DNA from 2 places in the Streptomyces lusitanus genome. Region 1 is predicted to be linked to the other one. Evidence: riboswitches for the same ligand, from Rfam matches in the RefSeq annotation. Region 1 holds a riboswitch; the other holds the start of a gene.

Region 1 (7,121 bases):
TGACCCTGTTCTTCCACCCGTCGATGAACGAGGTGGAGTACCACGGCAGCTACGTCCCGCTGCAGGGCCAGCTGATGAGCGAGGCCTACAAGTCGACGCTGGACATCAGCTTCGACGTCCGTGGCGGTCTGCTCATCCGGCAGATCCACCACTGGGCCGCCCTGGTCTTCCTGGCCGGCATGTTCGTGCACATGATGCGCGTGTTCTTCACCGGCGCGTTCCGCAAGCCGCGTGAGATCAACTGGCTGTTCGGCTTCCTGCTGTTCGTCCTCGGCATGTTCACCGGTTTCACCGGCTACTCGCTCCCGGACGACCTGCTCTCCGGCACCGGTATCCGCTTCATGGAGGGCGCGATCCTGTCCGTGCCGATCGTCGGCACGTACATCTCGTTCTTCCTCTTCGGCGGCGAGTTCCCCGGCGACGACTTCGTCGCCCGGTTCTTCTCGATCCACGTCCTGCTGCTGCCGGGCATCATGCTCGGCCTCGTGGTGGCGCACCTGATCCTGGTCTTCTACCACAAGCACACGCAGTTCGCGGGCCCCGGCAAGACCAACAAGAACGTGGTCGGCATGCCGCTGCTGCCGGTGTACATGGCCAAGGCCGGAGGCTTCTTCTTCCTGGTCTTCGGTGTGCTCGCGGCCGTCTCGGCGATCGCCACGATCAACCCGATCTGGTCCATCGGCCCCTACCGGCCCGACATGGTCTCCACCGGCGCCCAGCCCGACTGGTACATGGGCTTCTCCGAGGGCCTGATCCGTGTCATGCCGGGCTGGGAGATCAACTTCTGGGGTCACACGCTCGTCCTGGGCGTGTTCATCCCGCTGATGATCTTCCCGCTGGTCCTGGTCGCCATCGCCGTGTACCCGTTCATCGAGTCCTGGGTCACCGGCGACAAGCGCGAGCACCACATCCTGGACCGCCCGCGCAACGCCCCGACGCGCACCGCCTTCGGCGTCGCCTGGATCACGCTGTACTTCGTGCTCCTCATCGGCGGCGGCAACGACATCTGGGCCACGCACTTCCACCTGTCGATCAACGCCATCACCTGGTTCGTCCGGATCGCGTTCTTCGTCGCCCCGGTCCTGGCGTTCGTCGTCACCAAGCGGATCTGCCTCGGCCTCCAGCGCCGGGACAAGGAGAAGGTGCTGCACGGCCGCGAGTCCGGCATCATCAAGCGCCTGCCGCACGGTGAGTTCATCGAGGTGCACGAGCCGCTCAGCCAGGAGCAGCTGTACACCCTCACCGCGCACGAGCAGCCCAAGCCGCTCGAGCTCGGCCCGGAGGTCGACGAGAACGGCGTCCGGCGCAAGGTGAAGACCGGCGAGAAGCTGCGCGCCAAGCTCAGCAAGGGCTTCTACGGCGAGGAGTCGCAGATCCAGAAGCCGACCGTCGAGGAGTACAAGGAGATCACGAGCGGCCACGGCCACCACTGATCCCCTCGGTCGCTCCGCACGTCGCCACACGACGGCCAAGGGCCCCCGTCCGTTCTGCGGACGGGGGCCCTTCGCCGTGCCTGGGGCTGGATAGGGTGGGTGCGGGACCCGTCCGGTCCCCAGGCACCCCTACGACCGTCAGGAGCGACCATGAGCGCTGTGACCCCCGCTGGAGGCGACACCGCGGCGGGCCGCTCCTGGCCCGCCCTGCTGAACAAGCTCCTCGACGGCCGGGACCTGTCCGCCGACGAGGCCGCCTGGGCGATGGACCTGATCATGCGCGGCGAGGCGACCGACGCGCAGATTGCCGGCTTCGCGGTGTCCCTGCGGGCCAAGGGCGAGACCGTCGACGAGATCACCGGCTGCGTCCGGGCGCTGTACGACCACGCCAACGTGATCGAGGTGCCGGGCGCCACCGTCGACATCGTCGGCACCGGCGGCGACGGCGCGAAGACGGTGAACATCTCCACCATGTCCTCGATCGTCGTCGCCGGCGCCGGCGCGAAGGTCGTCAAGCACGGCAACCGCGCCGCGTCCTCGGCGTCCGGCGCCTCCGACGTCCTGGAGAAGCTGGGCGTCAACCTCGAACTCACCCCGCGCCGGGTCGCCGAGGTCGCCGAGGAGGCCGGCATCACCTTCTGCTTCGCGGTGAAGTTCCACCCGGCGCTGCGCCATGTGGCCGCCGCCCGCGGCCAGCTCGGCGTCCGCACGGTGTTCAACTTCCTCGGCCCGCTCGCCAACCCCGCGAAGGTCAAGGCCCAGGCGGTCGGCGTCGCCGACCCGCGCATGGCGCCCATCATGGCCGGGGTGTTCGCCGGGCGCGGTCACTCCTCCCTGGTGTTCCGCGGCGACGACGGCCTCGACGAGCTGACCACCACCGGCACCTCACGGGTGTGGGTGGTCCGCGACGGCCAGGTCACCGAGGAGACCTTCGACCCGCGGGACGTCGGCCTCGACCTGGTCCCGGTGGAGGCGCTGCGCGGCGCCGACGCCTCCTACAACGCCGAGGTCGCCCGCCGGCTCCTGGACGGAGAGCGGGGCCCGGTGCGGGACGCGGTGGTGCTGAACTCGGCGGCGGCGCTGGTCGCCCTGGAGCCGGGCCCGGGCACCCTCACCGAACAGATCCGCGCCGGGATGGCGAAGGCCGCCGAGTCGATCGACTCCGGCGCCGCCCGGCGCGTCCTCGAACGCTGGGTCGCCGTCACCAACGCGTAGGCATGAGCGGCCGTTCCGCCATCCGGATACGGGTTGCGGGACGGCCGTCCCCTCACGTACGTTCCTTTCCAGGTCATGAGTGACAGCCATCAGGCCCCGGCCGGCTGTCCGGCAACCCTCCGTCCGTGGCGGGGTGCCCCGGGTGAAGACCAGGCCGTGGGCAGCAAGGCTCACGGCAAGCGCGGACCCCTCGCACACCAGGGGTCCTGGGTCGTCGAGGAGTCTTCCGTGAGCAAGCGAATGCGCTAGGGCGTCGAGCCCCGCCTCCGCACACCCTTGTCGTATCTCTCCTTCGCGCTGGAGCGCCGCCGTCGCCGTCCGCTCGCGCGGGGATCCGTCATGCCCTCCGGGAGTTTTGTCATGCCTGCTGTCGCTGCCGCCGTCGCCGCCGACCCGTCCGTCCGCTCCCCGCTGCCCGTCCTCGGCCGGGACGTCGCCGTCCCCCTCGTCACCGGCGGGGAGGTCACCTACGCCGCCCTCGACTACGCCGCCAGCGCTCCCGCCCTCCAGCGCGTCTGGGACGACGTGGCCGCCTACGCCCCCTACTACGGCAGCGTCCACCGCGGCGCCGGGTACCTCTCCCAGCTCTCCACCGACCTGTTCGAGAACGCCCGCCGGACCGTCGCCGAGTTCCTCGACTGCCGCGTCGAGGACCAACTGGTGTTCACCCGGTCCACCACCGACTCCCTCAACCTGCTCGCCGCGGCCCTGCCCGACGGCTGCGAGGTCTTCGTCTTCGAGACCGAGCACCACGCGGCGCTGCTGCCGTGGCAGCGGGCCGGCCGGGTGACCTTCCTCGACGCGCCCGACAGCCCCGCGCAGGCCGTCGCGACCCTGGAGCGCGCCCTCGCCGCCCGCGACCCCCACGGCCCGGCCCTGGTCTGCGTCACCGGCGCCTCCAACGTCACCGGCGAGCTGTGGCCGGTGCGCGAACTCGCCGCCGCCGCGCACGCGCACGGCGCCCGGATCGTGCTGGACGCCGCCCAGCTCGTCCCGCACCGCGCGGTGAGCGTGCGCGAACTCGACGTCGACTGGGTCGCCTTCTCCGGGCACAAGCTGTACGCGCCCTTCGGTTCCGGGGTGCTGGCCGGCCGCGCCGACTGGCTCCGGGACGCCGAGCCCTACCTCGCCGGCGGCGGTGCCAGCCGTACGGTCGCCCGGCGCGCGGACGGGGGCGTGGACGTGCGCTGGCACGAGACCGCCGCCCGCCACGAGGCCGGCTCGCCCAACGTCATCGGCGCCTATGCGATCGCCTCCGCCTGCAAGGCGCTCACCGAGGCCGGCTTCGACGCGCTGGCCGCGCGGGAGGAGGCGCTGGTGCGGGCGGTGCGGGAGGGGCTGGCGGACGTGCCGGAGGTGCGGTTCCTGTCCCTGTTCGGCGAGGACGCGCCGCGCGTCGGAGTGCTGTCCTTCGTGGTCGACGGCTGGAACAGCTCCCACTTCGCGGCGGCGCTGTCCGCCGAGTACGGCATCGGTGTGCGGGACGGTCTGTTCTGCGCGCACCCGCTGGTGCGGAGGCTGCTGGGCGGGGACACCGGTGGGGCGGGGGAGTGCGGGGCGCCGGATGCGGGGGCGCTGAACGCGATTCGCGTGAGTTTCGGGGCCGGTACGCCGGAGGAGCATGTCGCGCGGTTCGTGCGGGCGGTGCGGGAGCTGGTGCGGGACGGGGCGCGGTGGTCCTACCGGACGGTGGACGGCCGCTGCGTCCCGGACACGTCCGGGCGGGCGTAGGAGGGTCTCGCCCCCGCCGCCCCTTCCCGTCCCGAAACTGGGGCTCCGCCCCAGACTCCGCTCCTCAAACGCCGGAGGGGCTGACTTCCAGCCCCTCCGGCGTTTGAGGAGCGGGGGTCCGGGGGCAGCGCCCCCGGGGACGGGAAGGGGAAGGGGCGGCGGGGGCGAACTACCCCTGGGTGGACGGGAGCCGCGCTCCCAGGACGATCATCCGCAACGCCCGCTCCGTCGCGTCCGTCAACAGCTCCGCGCCGCGGACCAGAGCCTCCGCCAACTCCATGGGCCCCGGCAGAATGCCATGACACGCGTCCACCCCCGGCACCTCCCCCGCCCCTTCCCCCAGCGTCCCCGCCAGCGCCAGCACCGGCCGCCCCGACAGCTTCGCCCGCCGCGCCACCTCCGCCGGCACCTTCCCCCGAGGCGTCTGACGGTCCAGCGCCCCCTCCGCGGTGACCACCAGGTCGGCCCGGGCGAGGCGCTCGTCCAGACCGAGATGGTCCAGCAGGACCGGGAAGCGCGGCAGGAGCGCCGCGCCCAGCGAGGCCAGCCCCGCCCCCAGCCCTCCGGAGGCGCCCGTCCCGCGTCCGAGCCGCAGATCGACCCCGGTGACGGCGAGGTCACGGGTCAGCACCCGCGCCCAGTTCTCCAGCCCCGCCGACAGCTCCTCCACCTGCCGCGGGGTCGCCCCCTTCTGCGGCCCGAACACCCGCGCCACCCCCCGCTCCCCGCACAGCACGTTGTACGGGTTGCAGGCGACGACCAGCTCCACGTCCCCGAGACGCGGGTCGAGCCCGGTCGCGTCGACCCGCGCCAGGCGCGTCAACTCCCCTCCGCCGAACGCCAAGTCCCGTCCGTCCGCGTCCAGCAGCCGCGCCCCCAGCGCCTGGAGCGCCCCGGCACCCCCGTCCGAGGTGCCCGAGTCGCCGCAGCCGACCAGGATCCGCCGCACCCCCTGGTCCAGCGCGGCGCGGATCAGCTCCCCGACGCCGTACGTGGTGGTCGCGCCCGGGTCGCGCCGGGTGCGGGGGACCAGGGAGAGGCCGGCGACCGCCGCCATCTCCACCACCGCGGTGTCCTGCCCGCCCAGCAGGGCGAAGTGGGTGCCGACCGGTTCGCCGACGGGGCCGGTGGCGGCCAGGGCGACCAGCCGGCCGCCGGTCGCCCGGGCCAGCGCGGCGGCGGTTCCCTCCCCGCCGTCCACCAGCGGGACACGGTCGATCTCGGCGTCCGGCAGCACCCGGCGGACGCCCGCCGCGATGGCGTCGGCCGCGGCGGGGGCGGACAGCGACTCCTTGAAGCCGCTGGGGGCGACGACGACTCGGTTCAGCATGGTTGCGTACTCCTCAGGGGGTCACCGGCACGCCCAGCGCGGGCCACAGGGTGACGGCGAACAGCAGGACGAGGGCGGCGGTGAGCGGCGCCAGCACGGCGGACAGCCGGAGCAGGTCGCGCGGGGTGTAGGTGGGGGTGCCGGGGATCTCCGCGAAGAGCGTGACCGGCTTGGCGGAGGCGGGCAGGGTGTGGCAGAAGCCGGCCGCGGCGGTGGATGCGAGCGCCGCGGTCACCGGGTTCACCCCGGCCGTCACGGCCGCCGCGACCACCAGCGGCACCAGGACCGAGGAGCGCGCGGACCGGGACTGGAGGACCAGGTGGGCGGCCGTGCTGACGGCGACGACGACCGCCAGGAACGTCAACGGGCCGATGCCTGCGGGCAGTCCGCCGACCAGCCAGTCGGCCGCGCCGGACTCGGCGAGCGCCACGCCCATCGCCATGGTCGCCGCCATGAACAGCAGCAGTGACCACGGGACCGTCCTCAGCGCGTCCTTCAGGCGCACCGTGCCGAGGGCGGGGGAGGCGGCGACGACCGCGCCGATCAGCGCGACCACGGCCGGGGACACCCGGTGCAGGGGCTCGCTGCACCACAGGGCGACCACCGTGGCCAGCAGCAGGGCGCACCGCTTCTCTCCCTGCGTCCAGGGGCCGGTGACCGGGCGGTCGCTGTGCCGCTGGATCTCCTCGGCGGTGATCCGCACGGGGCCGGTGCGGTCGGCGCGCCGGGTGGTGGTCAACAGCACGGCCTCGGCGGCGAGATGGGAGGACACCACGGCCAGCGGCAGCCCCAGCAGCAGCCATTCGGTGAAGCCGACCCGCTCCCCGGTGGCCTCCCACAGCACCGACACGGTGATCAGATGGGCGCCCGCGCCGATCAGGGTCGCCACCGCGGACAGCAGGATCACCGTGGGGAACAGCAGCGCCAGCATCACCACCAGCCGCGCGCGGTCGGCGAGGGCCTTGGCGAGGGCGAGGAACACGGGCAGCGCGAGCGCGGCCCGCCCGGAGGTGGCCGGCACCGCGAACGCCGTGACGACCAGCGCCGCCGTCGTCAGGTGCGTCAGCTGCCGTACCGTGCGCGCCCCGCCGACCAGGAATGTCGCCGCCCGACCCGCGAGCCCGGTCCGTGCGACCGCGGCCGCCAGCACGAACGCGCAGATCAGCAGCCACACCGTCGAGTCGCCGAGGGTGCCGAAGAGGGTGTCGCTGCTGATCACCCCGGTCACCGTCAGGGCGAGTCCGGCGCCCAGCGCGATGTACGTGTCGTCGATCGGCGTACCGATCCAGGCGCAGGTCGCCAGCGCGAACACGGCGAGGGTGAGGCGCGCGTCCCCGCTCAGGCCGGGGAAGGTGCCGGGCACCGCGAGCAGGGCGCACAGCGACAGGGCCACGCACAGGGCGGCGGTCAGC
Region 2 (7,121 bases), on a different contig from region 1:
TGGGCGCCGTGCAGCTCCACGCCGTCGAAGCCGATGCGCTCGGCGTCGGCCGCCGCGCTGGCGAACGCGGCCACGACGTCGTCGATGTCGGACTGGGTCATCGCCTTGCCGCCCTCGGTGCCGTCCAGGCGCAGCCCCGACGGGCCGACCGCCAGCGCCTCCGGGAACGGCGGCTTCCCCTGCTGCCGGACCATGCCGACGTGCCACAGCTGCGGGAAGATGCGGCCCCCGGCGGCGTGCACCGCCTCCGCGACCTTCGCCCAGCCGGCCAGCTGCTCCTCCCCGTGGAACCGGGGGACGCGGTCACTGATGCCGGCGGACGGGTGGCCGACGTAGGTGCCCTCGGTGACGATCAGTCCGACCCCGGCGGCGGCCCGGCGGGCGTAGTACGACGCGACGTCCTCCCCCGGCACGCCGCCCGGCGAGAACTGGCGGGTCATGGGCGCCATGACGATGCGGTTGGGCACGGTCAGCCCGTTCAGGGCGACGGGCCGGGCCAGGATCTCGGCGGCACGTCCGGTGGCCTCGGAGGCGGCGACGGTCATCAGGGGGACTCCTCGGGGATACTCGGGATACTCGACGGTATGTGTACGTGCATGGATCGCACTCTTCGTCGAACCCGCGTGAGGAGGCAGGCATTCCGTCGCTCCCCCGCCGACACCCGTGACGCCCGTCACTCCCCGCGGCGCGCACCCGGACACGCCGAAGGGCGGCACCCCCTGTGCGGGGAGTGCCGCCCTCCGGACCTCGGACGGGTCCGAACCTGACGGATCAGGCTCAGAAGTCCATGTCACCGCCCGGCATGCCGCCGCCGGCCGGGGCCGCGGCCTTCTCCGGCTTGTCGGCGATGACGGCCTCGGTGGTGAGGAACAGCGCGGCGATCGACGCGGCGTTCTGCAGCGCGGAGCGCGTCACCTTGGCCGGGTCGATGATGCCTTCCTTGACCAGGTCGACGTACTCGCCGGTCGCGGCGTTCAGGCCGTGGCCCGGGGTCAGGTTGCGCACCTTCTCCACCACGACACCGCCCTCGAGGCCGGCGTTCACGGCGATCTGCTTCAGCGGGGCCTCGAGCGCGAGCTTCACGGCCTGGGCGCCGGTCGCCTCGTCACCCTCGAGCTCCAGCTTCTCGAACACCTGGGAGGCCTGGAGCAGGGCCACGCCACCACCGGCGACGATGCCCTCCTCGACGGCCGCCTTGGCGTTGCGCACGGCGTCCTCGATGCGGTGCTTGCGCTCCTTGAGCTCCACCTCGGTGGCGGCGCCGGCCTTGATGACGGCCACACCGCCGGCGAGCTTCGCCAGGCGCTCCTGCAGCTTCTCGCGGTCGTAGTCCGAGTCGCTGTTCTCGATCTCGGCGCGGATCTGGTTCACGCGGCCCTGGACCTGGTCGGCGGAGCCGGCGCCGTCCACGATGGTGGTCTCGTCCTTGGTGATGACCACCTTGCGGGCCTTGCCCAGCAGGTCGAGGGTGGCGTTCTCCAGCTTGAGGCCGACCTCCTCGGAGATGACCTCGCCGCCCGTGAGGATGGCGATGTCGCCGAGCATGGCCTTGCGGCGGTCGCCGAAGCCCGGGGCCTTGACGGCGACGGACTTGAAGGTGCCGCGGATCTTGTTGACCACCAGGGTCGACAGGGCCTCGCCCTCGACGTCCTCGGCGATGATCAGCAGCGGCTTGCCCGACTGCATGACCTTCTCCAGGAGCGGGAGCAGGTCCTTGACGTTGGAGATCTTGGAGTTGGCGATCAGGATGTACGGGTCGTCGAGGACGGCCTCCATACGCTCCATGTCGGTGGCGAAGTACGCCGAGATGTAGCCCTTGTCGAAGCGCATACCCTCGGTGAGCTCCAGCTCCAGACCGAAGGTCTGGGACTCCTCGACGGTGATGACGCCTTCCTTGCCGACCTTGTCCATGGCCTCGGCGATGAGCTCGCCGATCTGGACGTCGGCGGCGGAGATGGAGGCCGTGGAGGCAATCTGCTCCTTGGTCTCGACGTCCTTGGCCTGCTCGAGCAGGGCGGCGGAGACGGCCTCGACGGCCTTCTCGATACCGCGCTTCAGGGCCATCGGGTTGGCGCCGGCGGCGACGTTGCGCAGGCCCTCCTTGACCAGGGCCTGGGCGAGAACGGTCGCGGTGGTCGTACCGTCACCGGCGACGTCGTCCGTCTTCTTGGCGACTTCCTTGACCAGCTCGGCGCCGATCTTCTCGTACGGGTCCTCGAGCTCGATCTCCTTGGCGATGGAGACACCGTCGTTGGTGATCGTGGGGGCGCCCCACTTCTTCTCGAGGACGACGTTGCGGCCCTTGGGGCCGAGCGTCACCTTCACGGCGTCCGCGAGCTGGTTCATGCCGCGCTCGAGGCCGCGCCGCGCCTCCTCGTCGAACGCGATGATCTTGGCCATGTGAAGTGGTCCCTCCAGGACTGGGGGTGATTCCTTCGGACCGCGCCCGCGCCCGCGACGGACGGCTCGCCCGCCGTGTGGTTCCTTGCCCCACCCGGCCTGGCGGGCCTCACCGACCCGGTCCTTCGTTGTCACTCTCACCTTCAGAGTGCTAACGCCAATGATTAGCACTCGACCCCCGAGAGTGCAAGGCACACCCACGGAGCGGCGCCACGACAGAAGAGGCTCGCAAGGCCGTACGGGCCAGACGCGCCAAGGGTTCGCGCCCGCGCTCAGCCGGGGGCGAACACGGCGCGCACGGCGCGTGCGCCTGGCGGCATGACGAAGGGCCCGCACCCCGGAAGGTGCGGGCCCTGTCGCCGGCAGAAGATGTCGCGTGCTGCTGGTAGCGCGTTCAGGCGGTGACGCGAACCATGTCGGCCTGCGGGCCCTTCTGACCCTGCGAGATCTCGAACTCGACCCGCTGGCCCTCTTCAAGGGTGCGGTAGCCGTCCATCTGGATCGCGCTGTAGTGGACGAAAACATCCGCACCACCGTCGACCGCGATGAAGCCGTACCCCTTCTCCGCGTTGAACCACTTGACGGTGCCCTGAGCCATGCCTAACTCCCCTATTACTGGCCCTTGCACAGATCCACACTTCGCGGACCCGGGTCAGACCTCACCCCCCAACGGTTGGGGGCGTGCGCCGGAACGCGTCGACCGCGGCTGAATGTATCTGTCCAACTGCCGTCTGCAACAGGTCAATCGGACGAGAAATCTGGACGCCAGCGATCCGGAATGTGGCAAAAATTCGCCAGAATTCAGGGCAAGTCGGGCCGGGCAAAGAAGACAAAAGCCGCGAAAGAAGCCCGCACTTTGGCTACATCCAGTCGGGTCCGCGGCAGGAATTCACAGTTCCTGATTCAAGGATCAGGAGCGCGTTCCCCAACTCTACCGCGCTCAACCCCATGGAATTGCCCCCTCCGCATCTCTCACGGAGGGGGCAACGCCGTAAACGCTCGGTAACGGTCATTACCGAAGGTAATGATCAGCCGCCGGCGACCGCCGGAATGATCGAGACGCCGGCACCCGCCGGGGTGGCCGTCTCCAGCCCCTGCTCGAAGCGCACGTCGTCGTCGTTGACGTAGACGTTGACGAACCGGCGCAGCTTGCCCTGGTCGTCCAGGACACGGGCGGCGATGCCGGTGTGGTTCTTCTCCAGGTCCTGGATGACCTCGCCGAGGGTGGCCCCCTCGGCGGTGACCTCGGCCTTGCCACCGGTGTAGGTGCGCAGAATGGTAGGGATACGAACGGTAACGCTCACTTTGAACCTCCGGTCAGGTGACAACCCCAGGGGCGCGGGGCGGTGTTCGATTTGCGGCTACCGCCGCGTGGGCGCGAACAACCCCCACCGGCCCGCGGACGAACGACTCAGACAAGCCCGGCTTCCCGGAAAGACTCCAGGCTGGGACGGATCGTCGCGGTCAACCCGGTCCCCGCCACCGCGTCCAACGTCTTGAGCCCGTCCCCGGTGTTGAGCACCACGGTCGTGAGGGACGGATCCAGCACCCCGTCCTCGATCAGTTTCTTCGTCACGCCGACCGTGACCCCACCCGCGGTCTCCGCGAAGATCCCCTCCGTCCGCGCCAGCAACTTGATCGCCTCGACCACCTGCGCGTCCGTGACGTCCTCCACCGCCCCACCGGTCCGCCGGGCGATGTCCAGCACGTACGGCCCGTCCGCCGGGTTCCCGATCGCCAGCGACTTGGCGATCGTGTCCGGCTTCTGCGGGCGGACCACGTCGTGCCCGGCCTTGAAGGCGGTGGACACCGGCGAGCACCCCTCGGCCTGGGCGCCGAAGATCTTGTACGGCCTGTCCTCGACGAGCCCGAGCTTGATCAGCTCCTGGAGCCCCTTGTCGATCTTCGTGAGCTGGGAGCCGGAGGCGATCGGGACGACCAGCTGGTCGGGAAGACGCCAGCCGAGCTGCTCGCAGATCTCGTACGCGAGGGTCTTGGAGCCCTCGGCGTAGTACGGCCGCAGGTTGACGTTGACGAAGCCCCAGCCCTCGCCGGCCGGGTCGCCGATCAGCTCGGAGCAGAAGCGGTTCACGTCGTCGTAGTTGCCCTCGATGCCGACGAGCTCGCCGCCGTAGACGGCGGCCATGACGATCTTGCCCTGCTCCAGGTCGTGCGGGATGAACACGCAGGAGCGGAAGCCGGCCCGGGCGGCGGCGGCGCCGACCGCGCCGGCCAGGTTGCCGGTGGAGGAGCAGGACAGGGTGGTGAAGCCGAAGGCGCGCGCGGCCTCCAGGGCCTGGGCGACGACCCGGTCCTTGAAGGAGTGCGTGGGGTTGCCGGAGTCGTCCTTGACGAACAGCTTGCCGGCGTCGACGCCCAGTTCACGGGCGAGGTTGTCGGCGTGGACGAGCTTGGTCCAGCCGGGGTTGATGTTCGGCTTGTCGGCCACGTCGGCCGGGACGGGCAGCAGGGGCGCGTAGCGCCAGATGTTCGCGGGACCCGCCTCGATGCGCTTGCGGAGCTCTTCGGTGTCGTACCCGGAGAAGTCGTAGGCGATCTCCAGCGGGCCGAAACACTCCTCGCAGGCGAAGACGGGGCCGAGGGGCACACGGTGGCCGCACTCGCGGCAGGACAGCGCGGCGGCCGGACCCAGGTCGACGGAGTTCGCGGTGTCGGTGGTGCTGTCGGTGGTGCTTGCAGCGGTCTGCACAGCCATGGAGGCGAGGCCCTTTCTCCTCATCTTCCTCACGACGCACTTCGCCGTGAGACGGATTTGGCACCTTCCCTAGCCGGGAGCCTCGCCACGTCCGCGTGACAGGAACCGACTGGAGGGTTGCCGGGGCTTCATCGGGCCGTGTCCCTCTGCCCCTCTGGATGAGCGGTGTTCAGTTGTGCGCCACGACCCCAAGATGCGGGGTCCCTCGGCGTTGCTCAAGACTGTAACCGAAGGCCCGGACGGCGGAGAGAGCAGTCCGAACCCCGAGATGGATCACCGGCCAGTGAGGAGCCCGGACTGTGCTGGAAGAAGTCGAGCGCTGGCTGATCGAGCGCTCCTGGTCGGTGGCCGACCGTCCCCTGCACCGGATCCTGGCGGCGAAACGGGCCTCGGGGCAGACGGTGAGCGTGGTGCTGCCCGCGCTGAACGAGGAGGCCACGGTCGGGGACATCGTCTCCGTCATCCGGCACGACCTGGTGCACCAGGTGCCGCTGGTCGACGAGGTCGTGGTGATCGACTCCGGCTCCACCGACCGCACCTCCGAGGCGGCCGCGGCGGCGGGCGCGCGGGTGGTGCACCGGGACGTGATCCTGCCCCGCATACCGGCCGTGCCCGGCAAGGGCGAGGTGCTGTGGCGGTCGCTGCTCGTGACCCGCGGCGACATCGTGTGCTTCGTCGACGCCGACCTCAGGGACTTCTCCTCCGACTTCGTCACCGGCATCGTCGGCCCGCTGCTCACGGACCCCCACCTCCAGCTGGTCAAGGCCATGTACGACCGCCCGCTGACCCGGGCCGACGGGAGCACCACGGGCGCGGGCGCCGGGCAGGGCGGCCGGGTCACGGAGCTGATGGCGCGCCCGCTGCTCAACATGCACTGGCCGCAGCTCGCCGGGTTCGTGCAGCCGCTGGGCGGCGAGTACGCGGCCCGCCGGGGCCTCCTCGAACGGCTCCCGTTCCCCGTCGGGTACGGCGTCGAGCTGGGCATGCTGGTCGACGCCCTGCACCTGGTGGGCCTGGACGCGCTGGCGCAGGTGGACGTGGGCGTGCGCAAGCACCGGCACCAGGACGGGCAGGCGCTGGGCCGGATGGCCGCCGCGATCTACCGCACCGCGCAGCTGCGGCTGGCCCGCGCGCACATGCTGCGGCCGTCGCTGACCCAGTTCGAGCGCGCCGGGGACGCCTTCGAGCCGCGCACGTACTCGGTGGACACCGAGGAGCGGCCGCCGATGGCGGAGATCGCGGAGTACCAGGCGCGCCAGGTGGCCTGACCGCGACCGCCGCCGGCCGGTGTGACGCACCGGCACGTTTGAGGCCCGGGGGGCCGGGCTAGGTTGAGGCGTATGGCTTCAAGCTTCGGTGCAGCTCAGGTGCTGGTCGCCTCCAACCGGGGGCCGGTGTCGTACGCGGTGGCGGACGACGGTTCGCTGAGGAGCAAGCGGGGCGGCGGGGGACTGGTCTCCGGCCTCTCGGCCATCGGCCCCGAGTCGGGCGCCCTGTGGGTGTGCTCGGCGCTGTCCGACGGCGACCGCGAGGCGGTGCGGCGCGGGGTCGGCGAGGACGGCGTGCGGATGCTGGACATCCCGGCGGGCGTGCACGCGGACGCGTACAACGGGATCGCGAACTCGGTGCTGTGGTTCGTCCACCACATGCTGTACCAGACGCCGCTGGAGCCGGTCTTCGACGCGGAGTTCCGCCGCCGGTGGGCCTCCTACGAGACGTACAACCGCGCGTTCGCCGAGGCGCTGGCCGAGGAGGCCGCCGAGGGCGCGGCCGTCCTGGTGCAGGACTACCACCTGACCCTGGTCCCCGGCATGCTCCGCGAACTCCGTCCCGACCTGCGCATCGGGCACTTCTCGCACACGCCATGGGCGCCGCCCGAGTACTTCGCGATGCTGCCCGACGACATCGCGCGGCAGGTGCTGCGCGGGATGCTCGGCGCCGACCGGCTCGGCTTCCTCACCCGCCGCTGGGCGGACGCGTTCACCGCGTGCTGCGAGCGGTTCGC

What was found. Region 1 has a riboswitch for S-adenosylmethionine ahead of ACFOSY_RS20035 (aminotransferase class V-fold PLP-dependent enzyme). Riboswitches for the same ligand answer to the same signal wherever they lie in the genome.
Region 2: another riboswitch for S-adenosylmethionine. It lies ahead of thrC (threonine synthase); the one in region 1 lies ahead of ACFOSY_RS20035 (aminotransferase class V-fold PLP-dependent enzyme).

Annotation. Positions count from the first base shown of each region.
Region 1 covers NZ_JBHRWL010000011.1:451,296-458,416, forward strand. Annotated here, with positions in the region: gene qcrB (cytochrome bc1 complex cytochrome b subunit) at 1-1,433, shown strand, start outside; gene trpD (anthranilate phosphoribosyltransferase) at 1,584-2,648, shown strand; SAM riboswitch class IV at 2,720-2,836, shown strand; gene ACFOSY_RS20035 (aminotransferase class V-fold PLP-dependent enzyme) at 3,009-4,379, shown strand; gene ACFOSY_RS20040 (glycerate kinase family protein) at 4,549-5,709, opposite strand; gene ACFOSY_RS20045 (SLC13 family permease) at 5,723-7,121, opposite strand, start outside.
Region 2 covers NZ_JBHRWL010000001.1:132,863-139,983, reverse strand. Annotated here, with positions in the region: gene ACFOSY_RS00745 (NADH:flavin oxidoreductase) at 1-545, opposite strand, end outside; gene groL (chaperonin GroEL) at 778-2,400, opposite strand; gene ACFOSY_RS00735 (cold-shock protein) at 2,795-2,998, opposite strand; gene ACFOSY_RS00730 (ubiquitin-like small modifier protein 1) at 3,429-3,704, opposite strand; gene thrC (threonine synthase) at 3,812-5,116, opposite strand; SAM riboswitch class I at 5,134-5,281, opposite strand; gene ACFOSY_RS00720 (glucosyl-3-phosphoglycerate synthase) at 5,416-6,384, shown strand; gene ACFOSY_RS00715 (alpha,alpha-trehalose-phosphate synthase (UDP-forming)) at 6,457-7,121, shown strand, end outside.